4 regions of the Streptomyces sp. NBC_00996 genome follow, and region 3 is predicted to be linked to each of the others. Evidence: riboswitches for the same ligand, from Rfam matches in the RefSeq annotation. Region 3 holds a riboswitch; each other region holds the start of a gene.

Region 1 (3,907 bases), 4.5 Mb from region 3:
CGACGCCTCCGTCAGTTTGCTCAGCTCCCCGTCCGTCAGGACCAGGTCCGCCACCCCCAGCAGCGCCGGCAGTTGCTCGGGCGTCCGCGCCGAAGCAATCGGCGCCGCGACCGTCGGCTGGGCGGCCAGCCATGCGAGGGCGACCGTGGCGACCTCGGCGTCATGGGCCCGGGCGACCTCGTCGAGGGCGGCGAGCACGCGAAGCCCGCGCTCCGTCTCAAGGTGCTTGGCCGCGCCCTGGGCCCGCGCCGAGTCCACCGTCGCTCCCGGCCGGTACTTACCGGTGAGGAATCCGGAGGCGAGGGCGAAGTACGGGACGGCCGCCAGACCGGAACGGGACGCGATGTCGCGCAGCGCGCCCTCGTACGTATCGCGCGAGACGAGGTTGTAGTGCGGCTGGAGGGCGACGTACCGCGCGAGCCCCTCGCGGTCGGAGAACTCCAGGGACTCCCGGAGCCGCTCGGGCGAGATGTTGGACGCGGCGATGTGACGCACCTTGCCCGCCTTCACCAGCTCGTCGAGCGCGCCGAGGATCTCCTCGACCGGCACCTCGGGCTTGTCGAAGTGCGTGTAGTAGAGGTCGACGTAGTCGGTGCCCAGGCGGCGCAGGGACGCGTCGGCCGCGGCCTTGATGTTGGCGCCGGACAGCCCCGGAAACTCGGGGTGCTGGCTGACCTTGGTGGCGACCACGACATCCGAACGGTTGCCGCGCGCCTTGAGCCACTTGCCGATGATGGTCTCGGACTCGCCGCCCTTGTTGCCCTCGATCCACGCCGAGTACGAGTCGGCCGTGTCGAGGAAGTTGCCGCCGGCGGCCGCGTACGCGTCGAGCACGGAGAAGGACTGGGCCTCGTCGGCGGTCCAGCCGAACACGTTGCCGCCGAGGGAGAGCGGGAAGACCTCGAGGTCGGAGGAACCAAGCTTGCGCAGAGAAGTCATGCTCAACTTCAACACCCGTACCGGATGGGTGCATTCCACACGCGATTACCCGCCCGATCACCCGCACGCCCCGCACGACTGCGCACACGCCTGACCGGCAGCCCTGACGTCGGGGGGTTGTCGGTCAGGACCACCGGGGATCAGGAGAACGTACGTGTCAGGGGGTGAGGCCCTTGCCGCGCAGCCACGCCATCGGGTCGATCGCGTCGCCGCCGTCGGGGTGGACCTCCAGGTGCAGGTGCGGCCCGGTGACGTTGCCCGTCGCGCCCACGCGCCCGATCACGTCACCCGTGGCGACCTTCTGGCCCACGCTGACGCTGATCGACGACTGGTGGCAGAACCACAGCTCCGTACCGTCGTCGAGGGTGAGGATCGTACGGTAGCCGTACGCGCCGGCCCAGCCCGCCTCCGTGACGGTCGCGCTGTGGATCGCCTTGATCAGCGTGCCGGTGGGTGCGGCGAAGTCGAGGCCGGTGTGGTAGCCGGAGGACCACATGGAGCCGGCCTCGCCGAAGCGGGAGGTCAGCGTGTACGAGGAGGTGGGCAGCGAGTAGCTCTTGGCGAGCTCGGCGAGGCGCTTGGCCTCGGCGGCCTTCTTGGCCGCTTCGTCCGCCTGCTTCTTCGCGGCGGCGGCCTTGGCCTCGGCGTCGTCCTGCTGCTTGGCGGCGAGCGCGACGGCCTGCTTCGCGGCGGCGGTCTCGGCGGCGTCCTGGGCCGCGCTGTCGACCTGGTCCTGCTGCGACTCGGCCTGCTGCATGATGCGGGCGCGCAGTGCCTCGCCCGCGTCGGTGGTGCCCTGCGCGGAGTCGGCGCTGGTCAGACCGGCGCTGGTGAGCGGGGTGGCGGAGCCCTTCGGCGTGCTGGAGCCGCCGTCGGATATCAGAGCCTTGGCGGATTCGGTGACCGACGACAGGTCGGGCAGCGAGATCGACACCGGCGACTTGCCGGGCGCCGCGGTGGCCATGCCGCCCGCGCCGACGGCGGCGATGACGCCTACGCCGAGAACCGTGGAGCTGCGCGCGAGTCCTCCGCCGCGCTGCTTGCTGACGCGGTGCCGGCCGCGGACGGGACGGACGGAATCCTCAGTGGGATTCCACTCCTCCCAGGGACCCTCGTCGTTGCCGTACGCGTAGCCGAAGGGCTGTGTGTCGTCGGGCGCGAACGAGGTTTGCTGGGCAGGCCGGTTGGACGCCACGTGGGCGTGCTCCTTTCCTTCCTTCTCGCCTACCGGGTTAGCTGACGGGTTCGGAGCAGGAAGGTCTCCTACGCGCGTCCACCACGGTTTCTCCACCGTGAAAGACGCTCGATTCACCCCAAGTTGGTGGTTCCCCGGTTCCCTTGCGGAATTCGGCGCGTGCGCACGGAGCCGCCTCTTGTGACGGCTGGGACGACCGCGCTGCGTTATCGAACGTTAATAGACCCGGGTACCGGATTCCAAGCTGTTCGGACTGATCGTTAACGCTTTTGGCCAGGACTTTGGGGTCACCACCGGCCCAAATCGGGCGAGTTGACCACGCTCCATAAACATCGATTCAGTTGACGGTGTGTCAGTTGTTATGCGGAGGGGCACCGTCCGATCACCCCTCGTGACAACAATCAAGAACGCCGTACGGACGACTCACCGGGAAGCCGTGGAGGCGACTCCCAAGAACGCCGCACGGCAAGCAGCGCCATGTCGTCCGTCGTGCCGTCTCCTGTGTGCCTGCGGACTTCCTCGGCGAGGGCCGCCAGCAGGGCGTCCGGCCCGGGGAAGACGCGTCCCGCGAGGCGCGCGGCGGGATCGTAGAAGCCCCCGCGCCGGTCGCGGGCTTCGGACAGGCCATCGGTGTGGAGGAGCAGCGTCGCGCCCTGCGGGAACTTGGCCTGCATCGCCCGGTCGGGCCAGGTGCCCAACTCGCCCATGCCGAGCGGCAGCGCGGGATCCTCGGCGTCGAGTGAGACGAGCGTGCCGTCCGCGTGCAGCAGCAGCGGCGGCGGATGGCCGCGGTTGACGATCCGTACGACGTCCTCGCCGTGCGGGATCTCCGCGAGTACGGCCGTGGTGAACCCCTCGAAGGCATCGAGGCCCTCGCGCCGGGTGCCCTCGCGCGCCAGCGCCCGTTCCAGGCGCTGCGCGACCGCCTCCAGCGTCGCCTCCTGCTCGGCCGCCTCCCGGAACGCCCCGATGACGACGGCGACGGCGCCCACCGCGCCCATCCCCTTGCCGCGCACGTCGCCCACGACCAGCCGTACGCCGTGCGGGGAGTCCTGCACCGCGTACAGGTCGCCGCCGATGAACGCGTCCGCCTGCGCGGCCTCGTAGCGCGCCGCGACCTCGAGGCCGCCGATCCGCTCGTCGGGTTCCGGCAGCACGGCGCGCTGGGCGGACTCGGCGATCTCCCGGACCGTGGCGAGCCGTGCGTCGCTGCGGCGGACGAGGATGTTGATGACGACGGCCAGGACGCCGGCCGTCGCCACCGTCACCACTTCGGTGATCGAGTCGACGTCCAGGACGATGCCGAGCCTGATGTGGATCGCGAACACCGCGGTGATGGCCGCGAGGCCGGTGAGCACCGTGCCGCGCAGTGAGTAGAGGGGCGCGGCCACCAACGGCGCGGCCGTGAAGAGGGGGGCCGCGGTGAAGTCGGACGGCATGAAGTAGTCGTAGAAGGCCCCGCCGACGATGAGCAGTGCGGGAAGCGCCCGGACGAAGGCGCGCGCCTTCGAGATCCTGTGCCGGCCGGGTTCCGCGCGGCCGAGCCGCGGGGTGCTCCCGAGGCCGGGGGCGGGCATGGGGTCGCCGGACAGCCGTCCACCGGATTGGTCGTACGGGCCCTGGGCCCGCTGCTCGCCTGTTTGCTGCCCCACTCATCCAGGTTTCCCGGAGCGGAGGCAGGGGGCGACCCGTGTGGACCGACCGGGGGATGCGGAGAGGTGGGGGATGTGCGGAGCCGTGGTGACCGGCACGCACCAAGGGCCGGAACTCGTG
Region 2 (3,907 bases), 1.5 Mb from region 3:
CGAAGACACCGACGCCGCTGACGACACCGACGAGGAGACGGCGAAGTGACCGAGCTGGCCAGCATGGACTTCCACCCGCAGCCCCAGGCCGGTGAGGCCAAGCCGTGGGCCTTCCCCTCGCCCGAGCGTGGCACGCTCGACAACGGCCTGACGCTCCTGCGCTGCCACCGCCCCGGCCAGCAGGTCGTCGCCGTCGAGGTGATCCTCGCCGCGCCGCTGGAGGCCGAACCGGCGGGCCTCGACGGCATCGCCACGATCATGGCGCGTGCCTTCTCCGAGGGCACCGACAAGCACTCCGCCGAGGAGTTCGCCGCCGAGCTGGAGCGCTGCGGTGCCACCCTCGACTCGCACGCCGACCACCCTGGCGTGCGCCTGTCGCTCGAAGTGCCCGTCTCGCGTCTCCCCAAGGCGCTCGGTCTGCTCGCCGATGCCCTGAGGGCACCGGCGTTCGCGGACAGTGAGGTCGAGCGACTGGTCCGCAACCGCCTGGACGAGATCCCGCACGAGACGGCCAACCCGGCCCGCCGTGCCGCCAAGGAGCTCTCCAAGGAGCTGTTCCCGGCGACCTCGCGCATGTCGCGTCCGCGCCAGGGCACCGAGGAGACCGTCCAGAAGATCGACTCGGCGACCGTCCGCGCCTTCTACGAGAAGCACGTACGCCCCGCGACGGCCACCGCCGTCATCGTCGGTGACCTGACCGATGTCGACCTCGACGAGCTGCTCGCCGACACGCTCGGCTCCTGGACCGGCTCGTCCGCCGAGCCCCGCCCCGTGCCGCCGGTGAGCGCCGACGACACCGGCCGCGTGATCATCGTGGACCGCCCCGGCGCCGTCCAGACACAGCTGCTCATCGGCCGCGTCGGCGCCGACCGGCACGACCGCGTCTGGCCCGCCCAGGTGCTCGGTACGTACTGCCTCGGCGGCACCCTCACCTCACGCCTGGACCGCGTCCTGCGCGAGGAAAAGGGCTACACCTACGGTGTGCGGGCGTTCGGCCAGGTGCTGCGCTCCGCTCCGGACGGCACGGGCGTCGCGATGCTCGCCATCAGTGGCTCGGTGGACACGCCGAACACCGGTCCGGCGCTCGACGACCTGTGGAAGGTGCTGCGTACCCTCGCCGCCGAGGGCCTGACGGACGCCGAGCGCGACATCGCCGTACAGAACCTGGTGGGTGTGGCGCCCCTCAAGTTCGAGACCGCGGCGGCCGTCGCGAGCACGCTCGCCGACCAGGTCGAGCAGTACCTGCCGGACGACTATCAGGCGACGCTCTATCAGCAGCTCGCCGCGACGGGCACCGTGGAGGCCACCGCGGCCGCCGTGAACGCCTTCCCGGTGGACCGTCTGGTGACCGTCCTGGTGGGTGACGCCGCGCAGATCGAGGAGCCCGTCAAGGCGCTCGGAATCGGTGAAGTGACCGTCGTCCGGGCCGAGTAGAGCAGCGCGTCTCCCTGAGGACCCAGGTGACTGAAGAGCCACCTGGGTCTCCTTTTTGCCCGAACTTCGGGCCTCTTTCCGGACTTCGTCCACAAGGTGTCCGTATTGATAGGGAGGTTGCCTGTCTGCCCTGTGGCATGCGCTACAAAAGCCGTGATCCGTTTGTTGATTGAAAGATGCCCCGCTTAGCGTCGATCCGGCTGTTCGTCAGGCAGTGCGCCGCGCCCGCGGCACCGGACAGTCATCGCCGAGTCCCCGTACGGCGCGAGCCAGGGGAGCCGGGGACCCGCACGCAGTCCCTGGGGTGAATCGGACGCCCTCCCCGGAGGGAGTCCGTAGGAGACCTTCCTGCTCCGAACCCGTCAGCTAACCCGGTAGGCGAGAAGGAAGGAAAGGATCAGCCCCTACATGGCGTTCACCTGTGGCACAGGGAAGCACCGTCGCCCGAGCCGCGTGAAGCGCACGACCACGAACGCCGTCGGCGTCGCGGCGCTCACCACCACCGGCGTCATCGGAACCCTGGCCGCCCCGGCACTCGCCGCGGACACCTCCGCCGAGCAGACCGGGCTGACCCCGATCATCACCATCGGCGACACCCTCGCCGAGAAGATCGACGAGCAGGCCGTCGCCCAGCAGCGAGCCGCCGACGAGGCCGCCGCGCGGAAGAAGGCCGAGGAGGCCGCCCGCAAGGAGGCCGCGGCGAGGGCCAAGGAGGCGCGCGAGGCCAAGGAGCGCGCCGCCCGCGCAGCCGAGCGCAAACGTCTCAACACCTTCGTCCCGCCGATCACCGGCTCGTACATCTCCACCGGCTACAAGGCCGGCGGCAGCCTCTGGTCCTCCGGCAGCCACACGGGCGTCGACTTCCACGCCGCATCCGGCACCTCGGTGCACGCCGTCGGCTCCGGTACGGTCGTCACGGCCGGCTGGGGCGGCGCGTACGGCAACCAGATCGTCATCAAGATGCACGACGGCACGTACACGATGTACGGGCACCTCTCGTCCATCGGCGTCTCGGTGGGCCGGACGGTCACCCCGGGCCAGCAGATAGGCCTCTCCGGGTCCACCGGCAACACGACTGGGCCACACCTCCACTTCGAGGCCCGTACGACCGCGGAGTACGGCTCGGACATCGATCCGGTCGCGTACCTTCGCTCGCACGGTGTGAACGTCTGACGAGCGCTTCATCAGTTCTGTTGCCCCGGCTCGCCGAGCCGGGGCAACGTCGTTTCACACGGCCGGTGTCCAAAAAATATCCATGGATTCCGGCCTGCCATCGGAAATTCCGGCTCCCTGCAATAGAGTCACTGAACAAGCGTCAATCGATGGCGTTTCGCGGGGATTAAAGCGGAGGTCCGGTCATGCGTATTCCGGCGCACTCGGTATGCACGGCGATCCGTGACGACATCGTCGCGGGTGTCTACGAGCGAGGCGGCCGGCTCACCGAGGAACTGCTCGCGCGCCGGTACGGCGTCTCGCGCGTCCCCGTGCGCGAGGCCCTGCGGACGCTGGAGGCCGAGGGCTTCGTCGTCACCCGTCGGCACGCGGGCGCGTGCGTCGCGGAGCCCACCGAGCAGGAGGCCTCCGATCTGCTGGAGATGCGCATGCTCCTTGAGCCGCTGGGGGCCGCGCGGGCCGCGCAGCGCCGTACCGAGGCCCACCTCAAGGTGCTCCGAGGCCTGGTCAGGCTGGGCCAGGAGCGGGCCAGAAGGGGCCACAGCGAGGATCTGCGCTCGCTGGGCGGCTGGTTCCACGAGACCCTCGCGCAGGCCTCCGGAAGCCCCGCGCTGACCTCCACGCTCGCCCAGCTGCGGCACAAGATCGCGTGGATGTATGCGGTGGAGGCGTCGGCCAACCTCGCGGAGTCCTGGGCGGAACACGGCGGCATCGTGGACGCCGTGGCGCGCGGCGACAGCGAGCGGGCCCGGGCGATCACGGCCCTGCACACCGAGCGCGCCGCGGCCGCGCACCGGCTCCGTTTTCCCACCGGTGGAGATCGTCCGGACCGTGTGAGGACTTCGCAACCTCCCGTAAACATGACGGGCCCGCGGCATTAACACGGGCGCCGTATACAAAGAGGGATATTCGCCAGCGGCCTATTTCTACTGCCCCTTTTCGCGTGCCGGGAATTCCGGTGCGTGTTATTTCCGTGGGCGTGACGCGGGGTGCGCGGTGACATGCGCAGAATTTCTGGGCGGCGTACGGAAAACGGCTGAGCCGCGCCGCCCGGGAAGGGGCGACGCGGCTCAGCCGCGTGGTGTCCGGAATGCTTCAGACGGTCTCGGGGAGCTCCTCGAGACCCTCGGCGACCAGCTTCGCCAGACGGTCGAGGGCGGCGTCCGAACCCTCGGCGTCGGAGGCGAGAACGATCTCCTCGCCGCCCTGGGCGCCCAGGCCGAGGACGGCGAGCATGGAGGCCGCGTTGACGGGGTTGCCGTCGGCCTTGGCGATCGTCACGGGGATACCGGAGGCCGTC
Region 3 (3,907 bases):
CGACCTCGTCGGGGTCGGTGCCGGGCCGGATGATGTCGTTGCCGCCCGCGGAGAAGGAGACCAGGTCCGGCGCAAGTTCCTTGGCGCGCTGGAGCTGGTCCTCGACGATCTGGTCGAGAAGTTTGCCGCGTACGGCGAGATTGGTGTAGTTGAAGTCGCCTTCTGGCCGACGGTCCGCGAGAAGTACCGCGAACCGGTCGGCCCAACCGACGAAGGCCCCGTCAGGACCGGGGTCGCCGACGCCCTCGGTGAAGCTGTCCCCCACCGCCACGTACGACCCGATCACTGATCTGTTGTCACTCTTCGAATCGTCTGCCACGTCGGCCCATGATTCACCCTCGGATGTGAGCTACGCGACCGTAGGCAAGGGTTGACGGATAGTGAGATAAGCCACGCCTAAAGTATCGTCCAATTCCGGAATAAGCCCCTGCTCAGGGGCGTTGAGGGAGCCGCCACACACGGAAGTCGGCGATCCGGAAGTGGCTCCACACGGTGCGGAACGCGAAGTGCCCACTTGTGCAGGGCTGCGGGTCGGTGTAGTCGAAGACCAACTGCCCGTTGTTCCACCATCGCACCGCGAAGCCCTCGGAGACGATCCGCACGTGGTTCGGCTCGTTCGCCACGAGCAGCGGCTGCGTGCAGTCGAAGACCAGCGGACGGACGTCCACCTCAAGGACGTCTGCTCATGTCCGTTGACCACGGCTTGCACGGTGTACGGGCCCGTGCCACGACTGTTGTCCTGGTACGTGGTCGACTTGGCGACCGGCTGGTCGTTGAGCCGTAGGCCGCCCTTGTACACGTTGAAGGCGATCTGCTGCACGCCTGCCGATACGTCGTGCATGCCTGCCACACGACCGCAGTGCGCCGATCATGAATCGCACAGGAAACACCAAGGGCCGAACCCCGGGGATCGTGGGGTCCGGCCCTTGGAGGCGAGGGAGACTCGTCAGCCGACGGCGACACCGTGCGAGCGCAGGTACGCGACGGGGTCCACGTCCGAGCCGTAGTTCGGCGTGGTGCGGATCTCGAAGTGCAGGTGCGGTCCGGTGACGTTGCCGGTCGCGCCGGAGAGGCCGATCTGCTGGCCCTCGGTCACGGTCTGGCCCGCCGAGACGGAGAGCGAGGACATGTGGGCGTACTGGGAGTACTGGCCGTCGGCGTGCTGGATGACGACCTGGTTGCCGTAGGCGCCGCCCCAGCCGGCCGAGACGACGGTGCCCGCGGCGATCGCCTTGATCGTGGTGCCGGTCGGGACCACGAAGTCCACGCCGGTGTGGTAGCCGCTGGACCACATGCTGCCGGCCACCTTGTAGCCGGTGCCGACGGTCGCGCCCGCGACGGGCAGGGTGTAGCCGGAATTGCTGCTGGTGGAGGCGGCGTTGGTGGTCACGTCGGCCTTGGTGGCCTTCGCGGCCGAAGGCGCCGGCTTGGCCGGCGACTGGGTGGCGCTGCCGGAGGCGGCCTTCTTGCCGATCGTCAGTTTCAGCCCCGGGTGGATCAGCGACGGGTCGCTGCCGACGACCGAGCGGTTGTCGGAGTAGAGCTTCTTCCAGCCACCGCTGACGTGCTGCTTGTCGGCGATCTTGGCGAGGGAGTCTCCGGCCTTCACCGCGTACGTCTTGATTCCGGCCGCCTTCTTCGCCGCGGTGGGAGCGGCGGCGGTCTTCTCCGCCGGCTTCTCGACACTCTGCGCGACGGAGGCCGTCGGGGTCGCGGCATGGGCGCCGGTGGCTCCCATCAGAGGCAGCGCGAGCGCGGCGCCGCCGGTTCCGGCCACGGCGATCGAGCGGGTGAAACGCTGAGACTTGGGACGGCGGTGCTTACCCTTCGCGGGCATGACGAATTCCTCTCCGGCGCCTGCGAGGTGAGCTGTCGGGTGCGGGCTGGAGATGCCCGGCCGCGCAATTGCACGGCTATACCCCTAGCCGTTCCGGAGACCGGAACAGGCATGGAACCTGTGGGTCCCCCGCTCCTGCCGTATGCGGGTGAGTGTGCGGATTCCGGGCGGCGGCAGGATTGGGCGTCCGTCCGGATTGAGGCTGAACGTAAGCGAGATGAGAACGCGTTCACAACCATGTGGCTTTTCTGTGCACACGCCCTTCTTGATCCATCACGGAATTCCGGTCACCCTCCGTGGATCGTCGATCTTTCCGACCTTTCAACCCGCCCGGGAATGGGGGCGGATTGAGAAAGGGCGGCCGCAACACATCGTCACGAATATGACGCTCCTCACGCACCTCGACCCACGATGCTTTATTCCAGGGCCACTTGTAACGAAGGCGCCAATTCGGACAGATCGCTCACATGCGACGCATTCGGATAACCGTCGCATCAAGGTCCCCCCGCAGCCCTGTCCGCAACCCGTGGTGCAGGAGCACCGCACCCCGGTACACTTCGCCCGTTTCGCGACACTCATACGCTTCTGTCGGGTCGAGTCCGCGCAGCCGGAGCGGGGCGACCGGCTCGCCGTGACGCTGGGCCTGGAGCCAGGCGAGGACGACGGTCTCATCGCCATGGACGTACTGCACCGCACTCAGCCCGCCCTCCGGGGGCCGCAGCCGGTAGAGGTCGCCGCGCTGCACAACGGGCCGGATCTCCTTGTAGAGATCCACCCACCCCCGTGCCTCGGCGAGCTCCTGCTCGCTCCACTCGCTCAGGTCGCCGCCGACGCCGAGCACCCCGGCCATGGCGCTCACGAAGCGAAAGCGCAGCGAGCTGACCCTGCCATTGAGCTGCGTGTTCGGGCTGTCCGTGACCCAGGCGGCCATGATCCGGGCCGGGTGGATCTGACTGAATCCGTACTGGATGGCGAGCCGGTCGAGCGGGTCGGTGTTGTCAGAGGTCCACACCTGGTCCGTACGCGCCATGATGCCGAGGTCAATACGGCCGCCACCGCCCGAGCAGGACTCGAAGGCGACCCCGGGGTGCGCGGCCCGCAGCCGGTCGAGCAGGGCGTACAGGGCCTCCACGTGCTCGACCCACAGCTTCTGCGGGTAGCGCTCGACGGACCAACCCGCGTCCGTGAAACAGCGGTTGAAATCCCACTTCACGTAGTCGATCGGAGCGCTGGAGAGCAGGCCGTCGAGCTGCTCCCAGAGGTACTCCTGAACGTCCGGGCGAGCGAGGTTCAGTACGAGCTGATTGCGGTACTCCGTCCTGGTTCGCCCCGGTTGGAACTGCACCCAGTCGGGGTGCGCACGATAGAGCTCGCTGTCCGGATTGACCATTTCCGGCTCGACCCAGATCCCGAACCGCATGCCCAGCGCGTGCACATAGTCACCGAGCGGCTTGAGCCCTGCCGGGAAGCGGTCCGGATTGGGGGTCCAGTCACCGAGCCCGGCCCGGTCACTGGTGCGCGCCCCGAACCAGCCGTCGTCGACCACGAACAGCTCGACACCCATCGCCGCGGCCCGGCGCGCGAGCACCCCCTGCTGCTCCTCGGAGATGTCGAAGGTGGTGGCCTCCCAGGAATTGAAGAGCACCGGCCTGTCCTCGTCCGCGTCAGGGATGACATACGCGCGCTGGTAGGCATGCCAGGCGCGGCTCGCTCCGCCGAAGCCGCCGTCGCTCCACAGTCCGGCGAAGACGGGGGTCGTGAACGACTCCCCTGGCTCCAGGCGCAACAGCCCGGAGTCGTCGTACCCCGCGCCGCCGGAGATCTGCACGCGCGCGTCGGGAAGTTGGGCCACGCAGATCCGCCACGAGCCCGACCAGCCGAGCGCGCACCCGTACACCTCGCCGTCCTCCTCGGTCGCCCCGCTGTCGATCGCGACCCAGGGCAGATGCTGGTGCCCGGTGTGTCCGCGCCGGCTGCCGATGACCTTCTCACCGTAGGTGAGGGGTGCGCGTACGAGCCGGGACTCGGCCGCCCATCGCCCGTGCAGCTGGGACAGCCGCCAGCCGTCGC
Region 4 (3,907 bases), 8.2 Mb from region 3:
CGTTCGCCGGAGTGGTGACGCTCGCGGTGGCCGAGGGCGACGAAGTGGCGGAAGGCGCCGTGGTGGCCACCATCGAGGCGATGAAGATGGAGGCCGCGATCACCGCCCCGAAGGCCGGAAAGGTGTCCCGGCTCGCCATCAACAAGATCCAGCAGGTGGAGGGCGGCGATCTCCTGGTCGAGATCGCCTGAGCCGTGGTTCGCGCCGGTCGTCGAACAGCCGAGGCTGTACCCCGACCTGACCGGCGCACAGCCATTGCCGTCGCGTCCGAGACGCCCGAGTCTGGGGGAATGTGCCGGATCGTGAGGAGGGCGGGCGATGGGGACGAGCGGTGGCACACCGGACGCCGAGCGTCGGCGGCTGGCCGAGGCCGACGATTCCGGGGTGCCCTGGCGTCGCTGGGGCCCGTATCTGAGCGAGCGCCAGTGGGGGACCGTCCGGGAGGACTACAGCCCGGACGGCGAGGCCTGGTCGTACTTCACCCATGACCAGGCCCGCTCCCGCGCCTACCGCTGGGGCGAGGACGGCATCGCGGGCGTCAGCGACGACAAGCAGCGGCTGTGCTTCGCACTGGCCCTGTGGAACGGTCGCGACGTTGTCGCCGTGCCAGTGGGTCCGTAGCCGCGTCAGCGGCCGTGGGGGATGAACCGGCCGACTGCCTTCCACGCGGCCGGAACCCGACGGTGGCGGAGGGCCGCGGAGGCTCCCGCACGTGGCGGGGGAACCGCCTGAGGCTGCCAGTCGCAGAACGTCGAGGGTCCCTCGGGAAGCGGGTCGCCTCCGGCCCTGTCGTGCTCCTTGAGAGCGACGCTGATCAGCGTGAGCAGGAGCGCCACATCGGCGTCGCAGTCCAGCAGCACGGTGATCCACGACGAGCCGGGGTGCACCCGCACAGCGGTGCTGTGCTGCAGGTGCGGGAGCAGCCGATGGACGGCCGCATGCGTGAGATGCAGGTCCGCGGCGTCGTCGGAGTGGAAGTGGACGATGTCGTGCCCCGACGTCCCGAAGGCGCGCCCTGCGGCGCATCGGGGTGAGCCACTTATCAGGTTCGGCCATGACTCCAGTTGGGTCATGGCGCGATCGGCCACGGTCATGCGCACCATGGTCGCGCACTATTCACCCTGCCAACTACCCCTCTTCACTCTCTGCTTGGTCAGCCGGCCGGCTGTTCCGTGCCTCTCACGATCACTGAGCAGCCCCGCGCACCGAGGCCGCAGGGCTCACGCGGGCCGCGCCGCGCTGTGGATCGCCGAGGCTGCGGCGTAGAAGATCGACTCCTCGCGCACGTATGCCCCCGGGCTCGGCGCGTGGATCATCATGCCGTCGCCGATGTAGAGCCCGACGTGGCTGATGTCGCCGTAGAAGAAGATCAGGTCGCCGGGCCGGATGTCGGCGAGGGGGATGGCCGTACCGACGGTCGCCTGATCGCGCGCGGTGCGCGGGAGTGCGGCCCCTGCGGTTCTCCAGGCGGCCTGGGTGAGGCCCGAGCAGTCGTACGAGCCCGGTCCGGACGCGCCCCAGACACATGGCCTGCCGATCTGTCCACGGGCGAAGGCGAGTACCTTCGCGGCTTTGCTGTCGTACCCGGTGTCCGAGGCGCTGTCCACGCCGATGGGCACGACCGCGGCGATGGACGTGGTGGTGCCGAGAGCGGCCGATTGCTGCGGCTGCCACTCCTCTTCGGGCCGGAGAGGAGTCGTTTGCTCGTAGGCACGCCAGGAATCTTTCGCCGGCCGGGATTCGATCGCCGGGACGGGTGCCGTCAGCTGCGGGGTGTGCCGGGAGAGCAACTCGCGGGCCACCGCGAGCTTCTGCTGGATCTGCTCCTTGGAAGTCTTCAACGAGGCCGAGGGCCGACGCGGTTCCGCGGCGGGTGCCGGCAGGGCCCTGGCGACTTCCTGCCGTGTCCGTGGCGCGGCCGGCAGCGCCGCGACGGCCCCGGAGGTCAACTCCGCCACCGGATCGGCAGTCACCCCGGCGACAGGCCCGGCGGTCAACTCCGGGACGGGCCGGGCGGCCCACTCCAGCCCACGGCGCGCGAGCCCGTCCGCCGGACGTTCCGCCGGACGTGTGGGCCGTGCCTCACCCGGGCGCTTCGGCATCCTGTCGGCCGGCAGCCTCGCCGGGACGGTCGGCCCCAACTGCGCGCGCGACACGTCGAACCATTGCCTGGTGACGTCGTCGAGGGCGGGATCCCTGGGCCTGCGCCCGCTGTCGAGCGCAGGGTTGACGCTCCTGCGCGTTCCCGTGGACATCGCGCGGGTGGCGTTGTAGTTCCCGGTGGCGGTCTCGGCCTGGTCGTAGAGGCTGCTGATCCGCTGTCGGACCTCTTCGCGGCTCGGTCCGTCCGCTGCGGGCGGCGTGGCGTCGGGAGCCATGGGGGACGCACTCCTTCCGTATTCCGCCTACCGAGTCGACTGTCGGGTTCGGGTGACGGTTCGCGGAAGGCATGCCCTACGGCCCTTGCCCTGCTGGGCAGTTGGGCCGATTCACCCCAAAGTCGGTCGGGTCCCCGGCCCCGGCTGCCACGGGGGCGCACCGGACTCGGCGGAGGCCGCGCGATCCGGCGAGGTTCGCCGGAGGCAGTCGTGCGGTCCGCCGGTCAACCTAGCCAATTTGTGCGCCTCGCGTGAAGGTTGAAGTGCGAAGTGTCCGATATGTATTTGTGACCTTCGCTGTACTGGCCGCCCCGGCCCGAGCGGTTGGCGTGACCGGGGGTGAACAGCTCGACTGCGATCCCGGTCGTACGCGCTGACCTGGTCCGCTGTCTGCGGGTCGCGCAGTTGATCTCGCAGCCGGAACTGTGGGCTCCATCACAGCGCACGCCGGCATGGGCCTGATGAAGTGACCGAATGCTCGGAGTGCTCATCAACCTCCTGCCGTTCTGGGTCCGCGAACCCCTCTTCGTCGCGCTCGGCATCCCCTTCACCGGCTTTCTTTTCTACGCGGTCGCCAGGGACGGGGAACCACTCATGGCCGCGCTCGGCATCGCCGTGCTCGCATTCACCGCCTTGCGTGTGTACACGATGGTCCGCCTGCTCCGAGCCCGTCGCCCGGCTCAGGACGCCAACGGCGCATGACAGTTCGGCTCGGCATGCGACCGCGACTCACGGCATGAGATGCGCGGTCACGCCATCGGCTGCCTCGACGGCCCGGAGGGTTGCAGTCCTGGCAGCAGCCAGCTCTGGAACGGAGCCCGTGCGGCCAGGACCAGGAACGCCACGCCCACCGCGGTGCTGAATGCCGGTCCGAGTCGCCACAGCTTCTCCATGAAGATGACGACCGTGAGTGCGGCCATCGCCGCGATGTTCATCGTGCCCAGCGGGATGAGGACGATCATGAGCCCCCAGCAGCAGCCTACGCAGTAGAGCCCATGGTGGACCCCGACGCGCAGGTCACGGGCGCCCGGCCGGTAGCCGCCATGGCACACGAGCTGACCCGCGGGGCTTCGGCAGTGGCGCAGGCAGATGTTCTTCAGCGGACTGAACTGGTGGAGTCCGGCCAGCAGGAAGGCCCCGGCGCCGATCCAGCGCCCGGCTTCGGGGGTGGCTGTCGACAAGATCGCCGGTCGCGACGAGGATCCCGTACACGACGAGGCCGAATGCCGCCCACGCGATCAGGTATCCGCCCACGAACTGGGTGATCCGGGCCGCGCGGGCCGCCCCGGAGGACTGACAGCCGATGGCCGGGCCCAGGTGATGGCCATCGGCGCCACGGACTGGACCATCATGGCGATCATCATGATCACCCAGAGCAGGAGGAACGGCGCAAGATCGAGGCCCATCGTTCCCGGCCCCGGCTCCATGCCGTGGGCCTGCTCCACTACGAGGAACCACGCGAGGAGGGTCGGCAGCAGCAAGGGGGACCAGGCGACGCTCATCGTGCGGGCGGGGGTTGGGTTGGCCGG

What was found. Region 3 has a riboswitch for cyclic di-AMP ahead of OG390_RS44710 (peptidoglycan DD-metalloendopeptidase family protein). Riboswitches for the same ligand answer to the same signal wherever they lie in the genome.
Region 1: another riboswitch for cyclic di-AMP. It lies ahead of OG390_RS24355 (M23 family metallopeptidase); the one in region 3 lies ahead of OG390_RS44710 (peptidoglycan DD-metalloendopeptidase family protein).
Region 2: another riboswitch for cyclic di-AMP. It lies ahead of OG390_RS38070 (M23 family metallopeptidase); the one in region 3 lies ahead of OG390_RS44710 (peptidoglycan DD-metalloendopeptidase family protein).
Region 4: another riboswitch for cyclic di-AMP. It lies ahead of OG390_RS07060 (NlpC/P60 family protein); the one in region 3 lies ahead of OG390_RS44710 (peptidoglycan DD-metalloendopeptidase family protein).

The regions. Positions count from the first base shown of each region.
Region 1 is NZ_CP108723.1:5,176,135-5,180,041, forward strand. Features, by position in the region: gene OG390_RS24350 (aldo/keto reductase) at 1-939, opposite strand, end outside; gene OG390_RS24355 (M23 family metallopeptidase) at 1,097-2,134, opposite strand; cyclic di-AMP (ydaO/yuaA leader) riboswitch at 2,146-2,302, opposite strand; gene OG390_RS24360 (PP2C family protein-serine/threonine phosphatase) at 2,536-3,711, opposite strand.
Region 2 is NZ_CP108723.1:8,143,009-8,146,915, forward strand. Features, by position in the region: gene OG390_RS38060 (M16 family metallopeptidase) at 1-49, shown strand, start outside; gene OG390_RS38065 (M16 family metallopeptidase) at 46-1,434, shown strand; cyclic di-AMP (ydaO/yuaA leader) riboswitch at 1,670-1,829, shown strand; gene OG390_RS38070 (M23 family metallopeptidase) at 1,843-2,607, shown strand; gene OG390_RS38075 (GntR family transcriptional regulator) at 2,793-3,488, shown strand; gene OG390_RS38080 (HPr family phosphocarrier protein) at 3,703-3,907, opposite strand, start outside.
Region 3 is NZ_CP108723.1:9,672,262-9,676,168, reverse strand. Features, by position in the region: gene OG390_RS44725 (SGNH/GDSL hydrolase family protein) at 1-286, opposite strand, end outside; partial or broken gene OG390_RS44720 (DUF6250 domain-containing protein) at 432-671, opposite strand; partial or broken gene OG390_RS44715 (hypothetical protein) at 728-841, opposite strand; gene OG390_RS44710 (peptidoglycan DD-metalloendopeptidase family protein) at 947-1,837, opposite strand; cyclic di-AMP (ydaO/yuaA leader) riboswitch at 1,842-2,017, opposite strand; gene OG390_RS44705 (alpha-galactosidase) at 2,301-3,907, opposite strand, start outside.
Region 4 is NZ_CP108723.1:1,449,391-1,453,297, reverse strand. Features, by position in the region: gene OG390_RS07075 (pyruvate carboxylase) at 1-191, shown strand, start outside; partial or broken gene OG390_RS07070 (glucosidase) at 319-600, shown strand; gene OG390_RS07065 (luciferase family protein) at 627-1,094, opposite strand; gene OG390_RS07060 (NlpC/P60 family protein) at 1,221-2,378, opposite strand; cyclic di-AMP (ydaO/yuaA leader) riboswitch at 2,387-2,546, opposite strand; gene OG390_RS07055 (hypothetical protein) at 2,853-3,080, shown strand; gene OG390_RS07050 (DUF2182 domain-containing protein) at 3,128-3,559, opposite strand; gene OG390_RS07045 (hypothetical protein) at 3,617-3,907, opposite strand, start outside.